DNA from 2 places in the Streptomyces sp. NPDC031365 genome. Region 2 is predicted to be linked to the other one. Evidence: riboswitches for the same ligand, from Rfam matches in the RefSeq annotation. Region 2 holds a riboswitch; the other holds the start of a gene.
The links. A riboswitch is a leader RNA that binds a small molecule or an ion and turns the genes downstream of it on or off. The one in region 2 is predicted to bind S-adenosylmethionine.

Region 1 (7,157 bases), on a different contig from region 2:
TTCCGGTCGGTCGGGTGCCTGCCCGGTCCGCAGCGCGTCCAGCTGGTTCAGGAACCAGCGCGCCGGAGGGAGCGCGGTGGCCGATGCCGCCAGGCGCTTGGTGCGGTCGGTGCGGTCGGCCCGGTTCATCGTCAGCGCCTCGTGCAGGGCGTGGGCCGTCTCGACGACGTCGTACGGGTTGACCGTGATCGCGTCCTCGCCCAGCTCCTCGTGGGCGCCCGCCTCCCGCGACAGCACCAGCGCGCAGCCCGCGTCGGAGACGACCGGGACCTCCTTGGCGACCAGGTTCATGCCGTCGCGGATGGGGTTGACCAGGGCCACGTCCGCCAGCCGGTAGGCGGCGAGCGAGCGTGCGAAGTCGTCCTTGACGTGGAGGACGACCGGCTGCCAGCCGGGTGTGCCGTACTGCTCGTTGATCTCCTCCGCGACCCGCCGCACCTCGGCGGTGTAGTCGCGGTAGACGGCGAGATCCTGCCGGGAGGGGTAGGCGAAGGCGACGTGCACCACGCGTTCGCGCCACTCGGGACGGTCGTCCAGGAGCTGCCGGTACGCCAGCAGGCCCCGCACGATGTTCTTCGACAGCTCGGTGCGGTCGACCCGGACGATCGTCCGGCGCGCACCGCCGTCGGGCGCCGCGCCGATCTCCTCCCGCAGCGCGGCCATCCGCTCCCCGACGTCCGCCTCATGGGCGCGGGCGCGCAGGAAGTCCGCGTCGGCCCCCAGCCCGTGCACGCCGATCCGCGTGTCCCCGAGGCCGTCCGTGAAGCGCTCGCAGCACGCGGTGAACGCGTCCGCCCAGCGGTGGGTGAGGAAGCCGAGCCGGTCGGCGCCGAGCATCCCGCGCAGCACCTGCCGCGCGATGTCGTCGGGCAGCATCGCGAAGTACTCCGGCGGCGCCCACGGCGTGTGCGAGAAGTGGCTGATGCGCAGGTCGGGGCGGAGTTCCCGGAGCATTCCGGGGACGAGGGTCAGGTGGTAGTCCTGGACCAGTACCGCCGCGCCCCGCGCCGCCTCCTCGGCCAGCGCCCCGGCGAACGTGCGGTTGTAGCTCTCGTACGACGCCCACTGGCGGCGGAACCCGGCGTCGAAGACCGGCTCCACGGGGGTCTGGTACAGCATGTGGTGCACGAACCACAGCACCGAGTTGGCGATCCCGTTGTACGCGTCCGCGTGGACGTCCGCCGGGATGTCCAGCATCCGCACGCCGTCCTCGCCGGCCCCGCGCCGTACGGCCTCGCGGTCGCCGTCGGACAGCGCCGAGCACACCCACAGCGCGCCCGCCTCCGGCCCGATCGCCGACAGCCCGGACACCAGCCCCCCACCGCCCCGTTTGGCCCGCAGCGACCCGTCATCCGCAACCTCGTACGAGACCGGTCCCCGATTGGAGGCGACCAGCACCTGAGCAGCACCGAAGCTTGAAGCCATACGCCTCAACCTAGCCCGGCCCCCGGAACCTCAAACGTGCCCCCGCGCCACCTCGGCGCCGATTCGGTCACGCGTCCCGGGTCAGGCCACCCTGCGTGCCTGGTATTCCGCGATGTCCGTCATCGGTTGCCGTTCCTCCGTGTCGACGGAGTAGGTGCGGGGTTCGAAGGCGTCGCCCGTGCGCTCGAACTGGGTCAGCGACGGCCGGATGAGATGGCCGCGGGCCAGCCGCAGCTGGGCGGTGCGGTAGATCGCGGCGGCCATCCGGCCGAGGGCCTGGCCGTCCTGGTGCCGGTGCTTGCGCACCCCGACGTCGACCTGGGCCAGGGCGTCCAGACCCACCAGGTGCAGGGCGTCGACCAGCATGCCGAGCTCGACGCCGTACCCGACCGGGAACGGGAGCCGCTCGAGCAGGCTCCGGCGGGCCGCGTACTCGCCGCCCAGCGGCTGCACGAAGCCGGCCAGCTGCGGCCAGTGCATGTTCAGCAGCGGGCGGGCCATCAGCTCCGTGACCCGGCCGCCCTGACCGGCCGCCGGGCCGAGGGGACGGTCGTACATGGCCTTGACCAGCTGCACGTCCGGCTCGGTGAGCAGCGGGCCGACGATGCCGGAGACGAAGTCGGAGGAGAACTCCCTGAGGTCCGCGTCGACGAAGCACACGATGTCGCCCCGGGTGACCAGCAGCGACCGCCACAGAACCTCGCCCTTGCCGGGCACCGCCGGTATGCGGGGCAGGATCGCGTCCCGGTGCACCACCGTCGCGCCCGCTGCCGCCGCCGCCTCGGCCGTGCGGTCGGTCGAACCCGAGTCGACCACCACGACCTCGTCGACCAGCGGGACACGGTGCACCAGATCGTGGCGGACGACCGACACGATCTCGCCGACCGTCGCCTCCTCGTTCAGCGCGGGCAGCACCACGCTCACCGTCTGCCCCGTGGCGCGTTTCGCCGCCAGGATCCGGTGGAGCGGGCGGTCGGCCACGGACCAGGAGCGGTCGGTCAGCCAGCGCTCGACTTCTTCCAGCACGGTCCCCGGCTCCTCACTGGCCTGTGATCCATCTCGCGGTTCGGACGGACTGTCTCGACCTTCCAGGCCTCGGTTACAGTCTTGAACAACGCCGATGACCCTCGCACGCCGGGGTCGCCGCGCCGACAACTGAACACCGCTCATCCAGAGGGGCAGAGGGATACGGCCCGATGAAGCCCCGGCAACCCTCCAGTCGGTTCCTGTCACGCGGACGTGGCGAGGCTCCCGGCTAGTGAAGGTGCCAAATCCGTCTCACGGCGAGATGCGCCGTGAGGAAGATGAGGAGAAAGGGCCTCGCCTCACATGGCTGTGCAGACTGTTGCAAGCACCACCGAATCCGCCGCCGCGAACGCCGTCGATCTGGGCCCCGCCGCCGCGCTCTCCTGCCGCGAATGCGGCCACCGTGTGCCCCTCGGCCCGGTCTTCGCCTGCGAGGAGTGTTTCGGCCCGCTGGAGATCGCCTACGACTTCTCGGCCTACGACGCCGAGGAGCTGCGCAAGCGGATCGAAGCGGGACCCGCGAACATCTGGCGCTACGCGCCCCTGCTGCCCGTCCCGGCGGACGTGGCCGGCAAGCCGAACCTGAACCCCGGCTGGACCAAGCTCGTCCAGGCCGACAACCTCGCGCGTGAGCTCGGCGTCGACGCCGGCAAGCTGTTCATCAAGGACGACTCCGGCAACCCCACGCACTCCTTCAAGGACCGCGTCGTCGCCCAGGCCATCGAGGCCGCCCGCGCCTTCGGCTTCACCACCCTGTCCTGCTCCTCCACCGGCAACCTCGCCGGCGCGGTCGGTGCCGCCGCCGCCCGGGCGGGTTTCCGCTCCTGCGTGTTCATCCCGCACGACCTGGAGCAGGGCAAGGTCGTCATGGCCGCCGTCTACGGTGGCGAACTCGTCGGCATCGAGGGCAACTACGACGACGTGAACCGCTTCTGCTCCGAGCTGATCGGCGACCCGGCCGGCGAGGGCTGGGGCTTCGTCAACGTCAACCTGAGGCCCTACTACGCGGAGGGGTCCAAGACCCTGGCGTACGAGATCTGCGAGCAGCTCGGCTGGCAGCTCCCGGACCAGCTCGTCATCCCGATCGCCTCCGGCTCGCAGCTCACGAAGATCGACAAGGGGCTGCAGGAGCTGATCAGGCTGGGGCTCGTCGAGGACAAGCCGTACAGGATCTTCGGTGCGCAGGCGGAGGGCTGTTCGCCGGTGTCCACGGCCTACAAGGCCGGGCACGACGTCGTACGCCCGCAGAAGCCGGACACGATCGCCAAGTCGCTGGCGATCGGGAACCCGGCGGACGGGCCGTACGTGCTGGACATCGCGCGTCGCACGGGCGGTGCGGTGGAGGACGTGAACGACGAGCAGATCGTCGACGCGATCAAGTTGCTCGCGCGGACGGAGGGGATCTTCGCGGAGACCGCGGGGGGTGTGACGGTGGGGGTCGCGAAGAAGCTTCTGGAGAGCGGTGCCCTCGACCCGTCGCTGACCACCGTCGTGCTCAACACGGGTGATGGTCTGAAGACGCTGGACGCGGTGGCGGGGACGGGGCTCACGGCGACCGTTCGTCCCAGCCTGGAGTCGTTCCGCGAAGCCGGGCTCGTCTGAGCCGTTCGTCCGCAGGTCCGTTGCGGCGGGTCACGCCCCGCGAGGGTAGCCGCATGTCCATACAGCTTCGCGCCCCCAGGGTGCTGTTCCTTCCGGAGGTTTTGTCGTGAGCGTGACTGTTCGTATCCCTACCATCCTGCGTACCTACACCGGTGGGCAGGCCGAAGTGAGTGCCGAGGGGGCCACCCTCGCCGAGGTCATCTCGGACCTGGAGAAGAACCACACCGGAATCGCCGCCCGGGTTCTGGACGATCAGGGCAAGCTGCGGCGGTTCGTCAATGTGTACGTGAACGATGACGACGTGCGGTTCGAACAGGGGCTGGAGACGGCCACCCCGGAGGGGGCCGGCGTGTCGATCATTCCGGCGGTCGCCGGCGGCTGATCATTACCATCGGTAATGACGGTTACCGAGCGTTGAGGACTTCGCCCCCTCCGTGAGAGATGCGGAGGGGGCAATTCCATGGGATTGAGCGCGGTAGAGTTGGGGAACGCGCTCCCGATCCACTGATCGAAGACCTTGAATTCCTGCCGTACATCCGACTGGATGTAGCCAAAGTGTGGGCACGTTTCGCGGCTTCTGTGACCTTTGTCCGGCCCGGCTTGCCCTGAATTCAGGTGAATTCTCGCCACATTCCGGACCCGTGTCGTCCGGATTTCTCGTCCGATTGACCTGTTGCAGACGGCAGTTGGACAGATACATTCAGCCGCGGTCGACGCGTTCCGGCGCACGCCCCCAACCGTTGGGGGGTGAGGTCTGACCCGGGTCCGCGAAGTGCGGATCTGTGCAAGGGCCAGTAATAGGGGAGTTAGGCATGGCTCAGGGCACCGTCAAGTGGTTCAACGCGGAGAAGGGGTACGGCTTCATCGCGGTCGACGGTGGTGCGGATGTTTTCGTCCACTACAGCGCGATTCAGATGGACGGCTACCGCACCCTCGAAGAAGGCCAGCGGGTCGAGTTCGAGATCTCGCAGGGTCAGAAGGGCCCGCAGGCCGACATGGTTCGTCTCAGCGCCTGAACACGCTACCAACCACAAGCATCTTTCTGCTGACGAAGGGCCCGCACCTCTCGGGGTGCGGGTCCTTCGCCGTGCCCGGAAGGCCCGTGGTGGGGGCGCGCGCCCATGGTCGCGCCCGGCTGGGCGCCCCGTGACTCCCCCGGGCGCCTGCGCCCACCCGTCACCCGACCACCACCCCTCAACGGGCCCGCTTCGCGGGCGCGCCTTGCACTCGGGGGGGTCGAGTGCTAATCATTGGCGTTAGCACTCTGAAGGTGAGAGTGACAACGAAGGACCGGGTCGGTGAGGCCCGCGGGCCATGTGGGGCAAGGAACCACAGGGTTGGCGAGCCGTCCGTCGCGGGCGCGGGCGCGGTCCGAAGGAATCACCCCCAGTCCTGGAGGGACCACTTCACATGGCCAAGATCATCGCGTTCGACGAGGAGGCGCGGCGAGGCCTCGAGCGCGGCATGAACCAGCTCGCGGACGCCGTCAAGGTGACGCTCGGCCCCAAGGGCCGCAACGTCGTCCTCGAGAAGAAGTGGGGTGCCCCCACGATCACCAACGATGGTGTGTCCATCGCCAAGGAGATCGAGCTCGAGGACCCGTACGAGAAGATCGGCGCCGAGCTGGTCAAGGAAGTCGCCAAGAAGACGGACGACGTCGCCGGTGACGGTACGACCACCGCGACCGTTCTCGCCCAGGCCCTGGTCAAGGAGGGCCTGCGCAACGTAGCCGCCGGCGCCAACCCGATGGCCCTCAAGCGCGGCATCGAGAAGGCCGTCGAGGCCGTCTCCGGCGCCCTGCTCGAGCAGGCGAAGGATGTCGAGACCAAGGAGCAGATCGCCTCCACGGCCTCCATCTCCGCCGCCGACACCCAGATCGGCGAGCTCATCGCCGAGGCCATGGACAAGGTCGGCAAGGAAGGCGTCATCACCGTCGAGGAGTCCCAGACCTTCGGTCTGGAGCTGGAGCTCACCGAGGGTATGCGCTTCGACAAGGGCTACATCTCGGCGTACTTCGCCACCGACATGGAGCGTATGGAGGCCGTCCTCGACGACCCGTACATCCTGATCGCGAACTCCAAGATCTCCAACGTCAAGGACCTGCTCCCGCTCCTCGAGAAGGTCATGCAGGGCGGCAAGCCGCTGCTGATCATCGCCGAGGACGTCGAGGGCGAGGCCCTGTCGACCCTGGTGGTCAACAAGATCCGTGGCACCTTCAAGTCCGTCGCCGTCAAGGCCCCGGGCTTCGGTGACCGCCGCAAGGCCATGCTCGGCGACATCGCCATCCTCACGGGCGGCGAGGTCATCTCCGAGGAGGTCGGCCTGAAGCTGGAGAACGCCACGATCGACCTGCTGGGCAAGGCCCGCAAGGTCGTCATCACCAAGGACGAGACCACCATCGTCGACGGTGCCGGCTCGGCCGACCAGGTCCAGGGCCGCGTGAACCAGATCCGTGCCGAGATCGAGAACAGCGACTCGGACTACGACCGCGAGAAGCTCCAGGAGCGCCTGGCGAAGCTCGCCGGCGGTGTCGCGGTCATCAAGGCCGGTGCCGCCACCGAGGTGGAGCTCAAGGAGCGCAAGCACCGCATCGAGGACGCCGTGCGCAACGCCAAGGCGGCCGTCGAGGAGGGCATCGTCGCCGGTGGTGGCGTGGCCCTGCTGCAGGCCTCCCAGGTCTTCGAGAAGCTGGAGCTCGAGGGTGACGAGGCGACCGGCGCCAACGCCGTGAAGCTCGCCCTGGAGGCGCCGCTGAAGCAGATCGCCGTCAACGGTGGTCTCGAGGGCGGCGTCGTCGTGGAGAAGGTCCGCAACCTCCAGGTCGGCCACGGTCTGAACGCCGCGACCGGCGAGTACGTCGACATGATCGCCGAAGGCATCATCGACCCGGCGAAGGTGACCCGCTCTGCCCTGCAGAACGCCGCCTCCATCGCCGCGCTGTTCCTCACCACCGAGGCCGTCATCGCCGACAAGCCGGAGAAGAACGCGGCCCCGGCCGGCGGCGGCATGCCGGGCGGTGACATGGACTTCTGATCCCTTCGAGGATCGGATCCGTCCGTAGCGTGACCGAGGGCGGCACCCCCTGTTCCGGCAGGGGGTGCCGC
Region 2 (7,157 bases):
CTACCCGTTCATCGAGTCCTGGGTCACCGGCGACAAGCGCGAGCACCACATCCTGGACCGCCCGCGCAACGCCCCGACGCGCACCGCCTTCGGCGTCGCCTGGATCACGCTGTACTTCGTGCTCCTCGTCGGTGGCGGCAACGACCTGTGGGCCACCCACTTCCACCTGTCGATCAACGCCATCACCTGGTTCGTACGGGTCGCGTTCTTCGTCGCGCCGGTCGTGGCGTTCATCGTCACCAAGCGGATCTGCCTCGGCCTCCAGCGCCGGGACAAGGACAAGGTGCTGCACGGCCGTGAGTCGGGCATCATCAAGCGTCTGCCGCACGGCGAGTTCATCGAGGTCCACGAGCCGCTCAGCCAGGAGCAGCTGCACACCCTCACCGCGCACGAGCAGTACAAGCCGGTCGAGATCGGCCCCACGGTCGACGAGAACGGTGTCCGGCGCAAGGTGAAGATGAGCGAGAAGCTGCGCGCCAAGCTGAGCAAGGGGTACTACGGCGAGGAGTCGCAGGTCGCGAAGCCCACCGTCGAGGAGTACAAGGAGATCTCGAGCGGCCACGGCCACCACTGATCGCCTGACGCGCCTCACCCCAGTCGCCACACGACGGCGAAGGGCCCCCGTCCGTTCTGCGGACGGGGGCCCTTCGGCGTCCCCGAAGCTGGATAGGGTGGAGCCCGGAACCTCGTCCGGTTCCCGGGACTCTTCCACGACCATCAGGAGCGGCCATGAGCGCTGTGACCCCCGCTGGAGGCGACACCGCGGCGGGCCGTTCCTGGCCCGCCCTGCTGAACGGACTGCTGGACGGCCGGAACCTGTCCGCCGACGACACGGCGTGGGCGATGGACCTGATCATGCGCGGCGAGGCGACCGACGCGCAGATCGCCGGGTTCGCGGTCTCCCTGCGGGCCAAGGGTGAGACCGTCGAGGAGATCACCGGCTGTGTACGCGCCCTGTACGACCACGCCCATGTGATCGAGGTGCCGGGCGCCACGGTCGACATCGTCGGCACCGGCGGCGACGGCGCCAAGACGGTGAACATCTCCACGATGTCCTCGATCGTCGTGGCCGGCACCGGCGCGAAGGTCGTCAAGCACGGCAACCGGGCCGCCTCCTCCGCGTCCGGCGCCTCCGACGTCCTGGAGAAGCTCGGCGTCAATCTGCAGCTGACCCCGCGACGGGTGGCCGAGGTGGCCGAGGAGGCCGGGATCACCTTCTGCTTCGCGGTGAAGTTCCACCCGGCGCTGCGCCACGTGGCCGCCGCGCGCGGTCAGCTGGGCATCCGCACGGTGTTCAACTTCCTCGGCCCGCTGGCCAATCCGGCGAAGGTCAAGGCCCAGGCGGTCGGGGTCGCCGACCTCCGGATGGCCCCCATCATGGCCGGGGTCTTCGCCGGACGCGGTCACTCCTCGCTGGTGTTCCGCGGCGACGACGGCCTGGACGAGCTGACGACCACCGCCACCTCCAGGGTGTGGGTGGTCCGGGACGGCCACGTCAAGGAGGAGACCTTCGACCCGCGCGAGGTCGGCATCGACCTGGTGCCCGTGGAGGCCCTGCGCGGCGCCGACGCCTCCTACAACGCGGAGGTCGCCCGCAGGCTGCTGGACGGTGAGACCGGCCCGGTACGGGACGCGGTGCTGCTGAACTCGGCGGCGGCGCTGGTGGCCCTGGAGCCCAGCTCCGGCACCCTGACCGAACAGATCCGCGCCGGGATGGCCAAGGCGGCCGAGGCGATCGACTCGGGGGCCGCCCAGCGGATCCTGGAGCGCTGGGTCGCCGTCAGCAACGCGTAGGACCCACCGTCGGGATGTCCCGCGATCCGGACACGGGTTGCGGGACGCCGATCACTTCAGTACCTTCCTGTCCAGGTCACGAGTGACAGCCATCAGGCCCCGGCCGGCTGTCCGGCAACCCTCCGTCCGTGGCGGGGTGCCCCGGGTGAGGACCAGGCCGTGGGCAGCAGGGCTCACGGCAAGCGCGGACCCCTCGCACGCCAGGGGTCCTGGTCGTCGAGGAGCCTTCCGTGAGCCAGCGAATGCGCTAGGGCTGCCGAGCCCCGCCTCCGCAAACCCCTCTTCTCTTCCCTTCCGCGCTTGAGCGTCGTCCGCTCGCGCGGGGATTCCGTCTGCCTCACGGGAGTTGTGCCATGTCCGTCTCCACCGTTGCCGCCGACCGCTCCGTCTGTGCCCCGCTGCCCGTCCTGGGCCGGGACGTCACCGTCCCCCTCGTCACCGGTGGCGAGGCCGTCTACGCCGCCCTCGACTACGCCGCCAGCGCCCCCGCCCTCCAGCGGGTGTGGGACGACGTGGCCGCGTACGCGCCGTACTACGGCAGCGTCCACCGGGGCGCCGGGTACCTGTCCCAGCTCTCCACCGACCTGTTCGAGGACGCCCGCCGGACCGTCGCCGAGTTCCTCGACTGCCGCAGCGGGGACCAGGTGGTCTTCACCCGGTCCACCACCGACTCCCTCAACCTGCTCGCCGCCGCGCTCCCCGACGGCTGCGAGGTCTTCGTCTTCGAGACCGAGCACCACGCCTCCCTGCTGCCCTGGCGGGAGGCGCGCGTCACCTACCTCGACGCCCCCGGGGGCCCCCGCGAGGCCGTGACGACCCTGGAACGCGCCCTCGCCGGCCGTGACCCGCACGGTCCGGCCCTGGTCTGCGTCACCGGCGCCTCCAACGTGACCGGCGAGCTGTGGCCCGTCCGGGAGCTCGCCGCCGCCGCCCACGCGCACGGCGCGCGGATCGTGCTGGACGCCGCCCAGCTCGCCCCTCACCGCGCGGTGAGCGTGCGGGACCTGGACGTCGACTGGGTGGCCTTCTCCGGGCACAAGCTGTACGCCCCGTTCGGCTCCGGTGTGCTGGCCGGCCGCTCCGACTGGCTGCGGGCGGCCGAGCCGTACCTCGCCGGCGGTGGCGCGAGCCGAAAGGTCACCCGGCGCGCGGACGGGGGAGTGGACGTGGAGTGGCACGACAGCGCGGCCCGCCACGAGGCCGGCTCGCCCAACGTCATCGGTGTCCACGCCGTCGCCTCCGCCTGCAAGACGCTCATCGAGGCCGGCTTCGAGGCACTGGCCGTGCGTGAGGAGGAGCTGATCCGCACGGTGCGCGCGGGGCTCGCGGACGTTCCCCAGGTGCGGTTCCTGTCCCTGTTCGGGGACGACGCCCCGCGCGTCGGTGTGCTCTCCTTCGTCGTCGAGGGCTGGAACAGTTCCCACTTCGCCGCCGCGTTGTCCGCCGAGTACGGCATCGGCGTACGCGACGGGCTGTTCTGCGCGCACCCGCTGGTGCGCAGGCTGCTCGGCAGCGCCCCGCAGACGCAGGGCGAGTGCCGCGCTCCCGAGGCGGCGCCCGGGGAGAAGTCGCTCAACGCCATCCGGGTCAGCTTCGGGGCGGGCACGCCCGACGAGCACGTCGAGCGGTTCGTACGGGCGGTGCGCGAACTCGTCCGCGACGGCGCCCGCTGGACCTACCGCACGGTGGACGGCCGCTGCGTCCCGGACACCTCCGCCTGAGGGATGCTCGCCCTCCGTCCCTGCATCCCGGAGCCCCGGGTTCGGGACGGGAAGGGGCGGCGGGGGCGCAGCCATCACCGGCCGGACGCCACGCACTGCACGCGGAACCGGTGTCAGCTGTCCAGGCCGATGGCGAACGCCGCCTCCAGGTCGTGCTGCGAGTACGTACGGAACGCCACGTGGGTGTCGGTGCCCTCCACGCCCGGGATCTTGCTGATCCGGCCGGGGATGACCTCCGCCAGGTCCTCGTGCCCGCGGACCCGGACCATGGCGATCAGGTCGTAGGTGCCGGTGACGGAGAAGACCTCGCTGACATTGTCCAGCGCGGCGATCTGCTCCGCGATCTCGGGGATCCGGTCCACGCTGGTCTTGATGAGGACGATCGCGGTGATCACGGCTGGTTCTCTCCCTCGGGGGCCGGAGCAGGGGCGGACCTCACTGTAGTCGCCCCGCCGAAACACACCCACGCGTAGCCGAAGCCCAGCCCGAACCCCAGCAGGTGCGCCAGATGGGCCACCACCGGCCCGTCGGCCGTCCGCCCGGCGGCCGCCCACTGCAGTGCCGCCCAGAACGGCAGCACCACCCATGCCGGCAGACGCACCGGCAGGAAGAACAGGAACGGCAGAAGACTGGTCACCCGGGCCCGGGGGAACAGGAAGAGGAACGCCCCGAGCACCGCCGAGATCGCTCCGGACGCGCCGACCAGGGCACGCTCGGAGTCCGCGTCGGCCGCGGCGTACCCCAGCAGCGCCAGGTAGCCGCAGCCGGCGTAGCACAGGGTGAACCGCACCCGGCCCATCCGTGCCTCGGCCATCGCTCCGAAGACGTGGAGGAAGAGCATGTTGCCGAGCAGATGCACCCAGCTTCCGTGTACGAACAACGCCGTGGCCGGGGTGAGGACGGCCCCGGGGGATCCATCGAACAGGTCTGCGGGGACCACGCCCCAGTGCCGGAAGTAGGCCCTCCGCGCGGCGAGCAGTTCCTCCCCCGAACCGTGGGCCGGGTTGAGGCCCGAGGCCGGCCCGATCAGGAAGACCAGGCAGCACAGCACGAGGAGGGTGTGGGTCACCGGCGCGGAAGCGCCCCGGATCGCCGTGGCGGCCGACGCGCTCCAGTTGCGGGTCATGGACACAGAGCATGACGCAACCGGACGCAACCGCACATACCGCCTCGCCGCCATGGACGGGCGGGCGGTGGGGACCCGCCAGGCCGTAGGGTTACGTGCCACACGCACCGGGCAGCCCGGTGCGTCACGGACACTGGAAGGAAGGCGAACAGCCACGATGACGGTTCCTCTGCCGACGGCCTCGACGCGGTGGCGTTGCACCCTCTGCGGCAACCTCACCCGCTTCGACGTGACCCGCTCGTCGAAGGTCGTCGAGTACGTCCACCTCGACCTGGCCGGAGAGCCCAAGGTCGAGGAGCGCGAGGTGCTCGGTGAGACGATCGAGTCGGTACGGTGCCGCTGGTGCAACGCCGTGGACCAGGTGGAACTCGTGGACAGGCCGGGCGCCGGCTCCTGAAGCGGAGCAGGCCCCGCTGATGGTGACCCCGCACGCGGGGTCGCACACAGGCATGGGGGTGTGACGGATGGTGGAGACCACGGGCGGGGGGCCGCAGGACGGCGCCGCCGAGGTGCTCGACCGTCCGCTGCCCGACGGAGTGCGCCGCCGGGTCGTCCAGATCGTCGCCGACGGCTTCGGCGGACTCACGGTCGCCGAGCTGCCCGCTCAGCTCAGACAGTACGCCCGGTTCGCCCCGAACCGCCGCGCCAAGTTCGCCGGCAACGCCATGGCGGCGGCCCTGGAGAGCGATGCGACGTTCCGGCAGCGCATCGGGGAGAAGCTCAGGGAGGCCCAGGCGGAACTGACCGGAGCCCTCGACTCCGGCTCACCGCCCCCGGCCGCGGACCCGCTCGACGTGGCGGCCGCGGCCTATGTGCTCCGCCCGGCCGGCTGGGTCAAGCTGGTGACCGCCGCCGGCGAGGAGGCCCAGCGCGCCGAGGCCGAGCGCGCCGACGAGGAGGCCCGGGCCGAGCTGGACCGGCTGCGCGCCGAGCTCGCCCGGGCCCGCGAGCACACCAAGTCCGAGACCGAGCGGCTGCGCACCGAGCTGGAGTCGGCGAAGAAGGAGACCGAGTCGCTCCACCGCAAGCTGCGCTCCGCCCTCAGCGACGTCAAGCGCGGCGAGGCCGCCGTGCGCAAGCTGCGGGGCGAGATGGAGTCCGTGCGCGCCGAGGGCCAGGCCCAGGTGTCGGCCGCCGAGAGCGAGAGCCGGCGCCTCAAGGCCCGCCTGGAGGAGAGCGAGGCAGCCCTGGAGGCCGCCCGCCGGGCCGCCCGGGAGGGCCGCAGCGTCGAGGACATGCGGGTACGGCTGCTGCTGGACACCGTCCTGGAAGCCACCCAGGGGCTCCGGCGCGAGCTGGCACTGCCTCCCGTGTCCGTCCGGCCCGCCGAGACCGTGGACGCCGTGGAACCGGGGCGCATGACCCCGAAGGACATCGCCGCCCGCGCCCTCTCCGAGAACGATCCGGCCATCGTCGACCAGCTGCTGGCGCTGCCACAGGCCCATCTCGTCGTGGACGGATACAACGTGACCAAGACCGGCTATCCCCAGATGCCCCTGGAGAAGCAGCGCCTGCGCCTGCTGGGCCAGCTCGCCCAGCTCGCCGCGCAGACCGGCGCCGAGGTCACCTGCGTCTTCGACGGCGCCGAACTCGCCGCGCCGGTGCTGCTGGCGCCGCCGCGCGGAGTGCGTGTGCTGTTCTCCAAGCCGGGCGTCACCGCCGACGAACTCATCCGCCAGCTGGTGCGCGCCGAGCCGCCGGGCCGGCCCGTCATCGTCGCCTCCACCGACCGCGAGGTCGCCGACGGGGTCGCCCGCGCGGGCGCACGCCCCGTCGCGTCGGCGGTCCTCCTCAAGAGGCTTTCCTAGTATCTGATGTACATCCGTCCCTCGTGCAACGTACAAGGTTGATTGCCCGAATTGACGGAACCGTCACGCAACGTAGCGTCAATCAGTCATCACCGCAGGTGAGTTGAGGGCCAATAAACCCGCTGTAACGGAGATTTTATGTCCGGGGATTTGAACTGATCACAAGAACATCACTAGGGTCTCCCTTCGAACCCTCGCTCGCGCGATCACTCTCGAGAAGGAGCTCGTCTCCGTGGCGTCCCACCGTCGTCCCAAGCAGCCGAGCCGCGCACGCGTGACCGTGCTCACCACCGCTGCCGCAGCTGCCGTCGTCATGAGCTCGCAGGCGGCCAACGCCGCGCCGAGCGAGAAGCCGAGCAAGGACGAGGTCAAGGCCAAGGTCGACAAGCTCTACGAGCAGGCCGAGCAGGCCACCGAGAAGTACAACGGGGCCAAGGAGAAGCAGGAGAAGCTCCAGAAGGAGATCTCCACGATCCAGGACAACGTCGCCAAGGGCCAGCAGGAGCTCAACGAGCTGCGCGACGGCCTCGGTTCGATGGCCAGCGCCCAGTACCGCAGCGGCGGCATAGACCCCTCCCTGCAGCTCTTCCTCTCCGCGGACCCGGACGACTACCTCGACAAGGCGTCCACCCTCGACCAGTTGAGCACCCAGCAGGTCGACGCGCTGAAGAAGATCCAGGACAAGCAGCGCGAGCTCGCCCAGCAGCG

Region 1: it holds a riboswitch for S-adenosylmethionine, as region 2 does, so the genes downstream of both, thrC (threonine synthase) here and ACZ5C2_RS05045 (aminotransferase class V-fold PLP-dependent enzyme) in region 2, are expected to answer to the same signal.

The regions. Positions count from the first base shown of each region.
Region 1 covers NZ_JBVIIM010000001.1:185,965-193,121, forward strand. Annotated here, with positions in the region: gene ACZ5C2_RS00870 (alpha,alpha-trehalose-phosphate synthase (UDP-forming)) at 1-1,425, opposite strand, end outside; gene ACZ5C2_RS00875 (glucosyl-3-phosphoglycerate synthase) at 1,507-2,451, opposite strand; SAM riboswitch class I at 2,589-2,736, shown strand; gene thrC (threonine synthase) at 2,755-4,053, shown strand; gene ACZ5C2_RS00885 (MoaD/ThiS family protein) at 4,160-4,435, shown strand; gene ACZ5C2_RS00890 (cold-shock protein) at 4,866-5,069, shown strand; gene groL (chaperonin GroEL) at 5,464-7,086, shown strand.
Region 2 covers NZ_JBVIIM010000002.1:523,108-530,264, forward strand. Annotated here, with positions in the region: gene qcrB (cytochrome bc1 complex cytochrome b subunit) at 1-574, shown strand, start outside; gene trpD (anthranilate phosphoribosyltransferase) at 730-1,794, shown strand; SAM riboswitch class IV at 1,869-1,985, shown strand; gene ACZ5C2_RS05045 (aminotransferase class V-fold PLP-dependent enzyme) at 2,148-3,515, shown strand; gene ACZ5C2_RS05050 (Lrp/AsnC family transcriptional regulator) at 3,629-3,910, opposite strand; gene ACZ5C2_RS05055 (rhomboid family intramembrane serine protease) at 3,907-4,641, opposite strand; gene ACZ5C2_RS05060 (hypothetical protein) at 4,799-5,038, shown strand; gene ACZ5C2_RS05065 (NYN domain-containing protein) at 5,106-6,449, shown strand; gene ACZ5C2_RS05070 (C40 family peptidase) at 6,682-7,157, shown strand, end outside.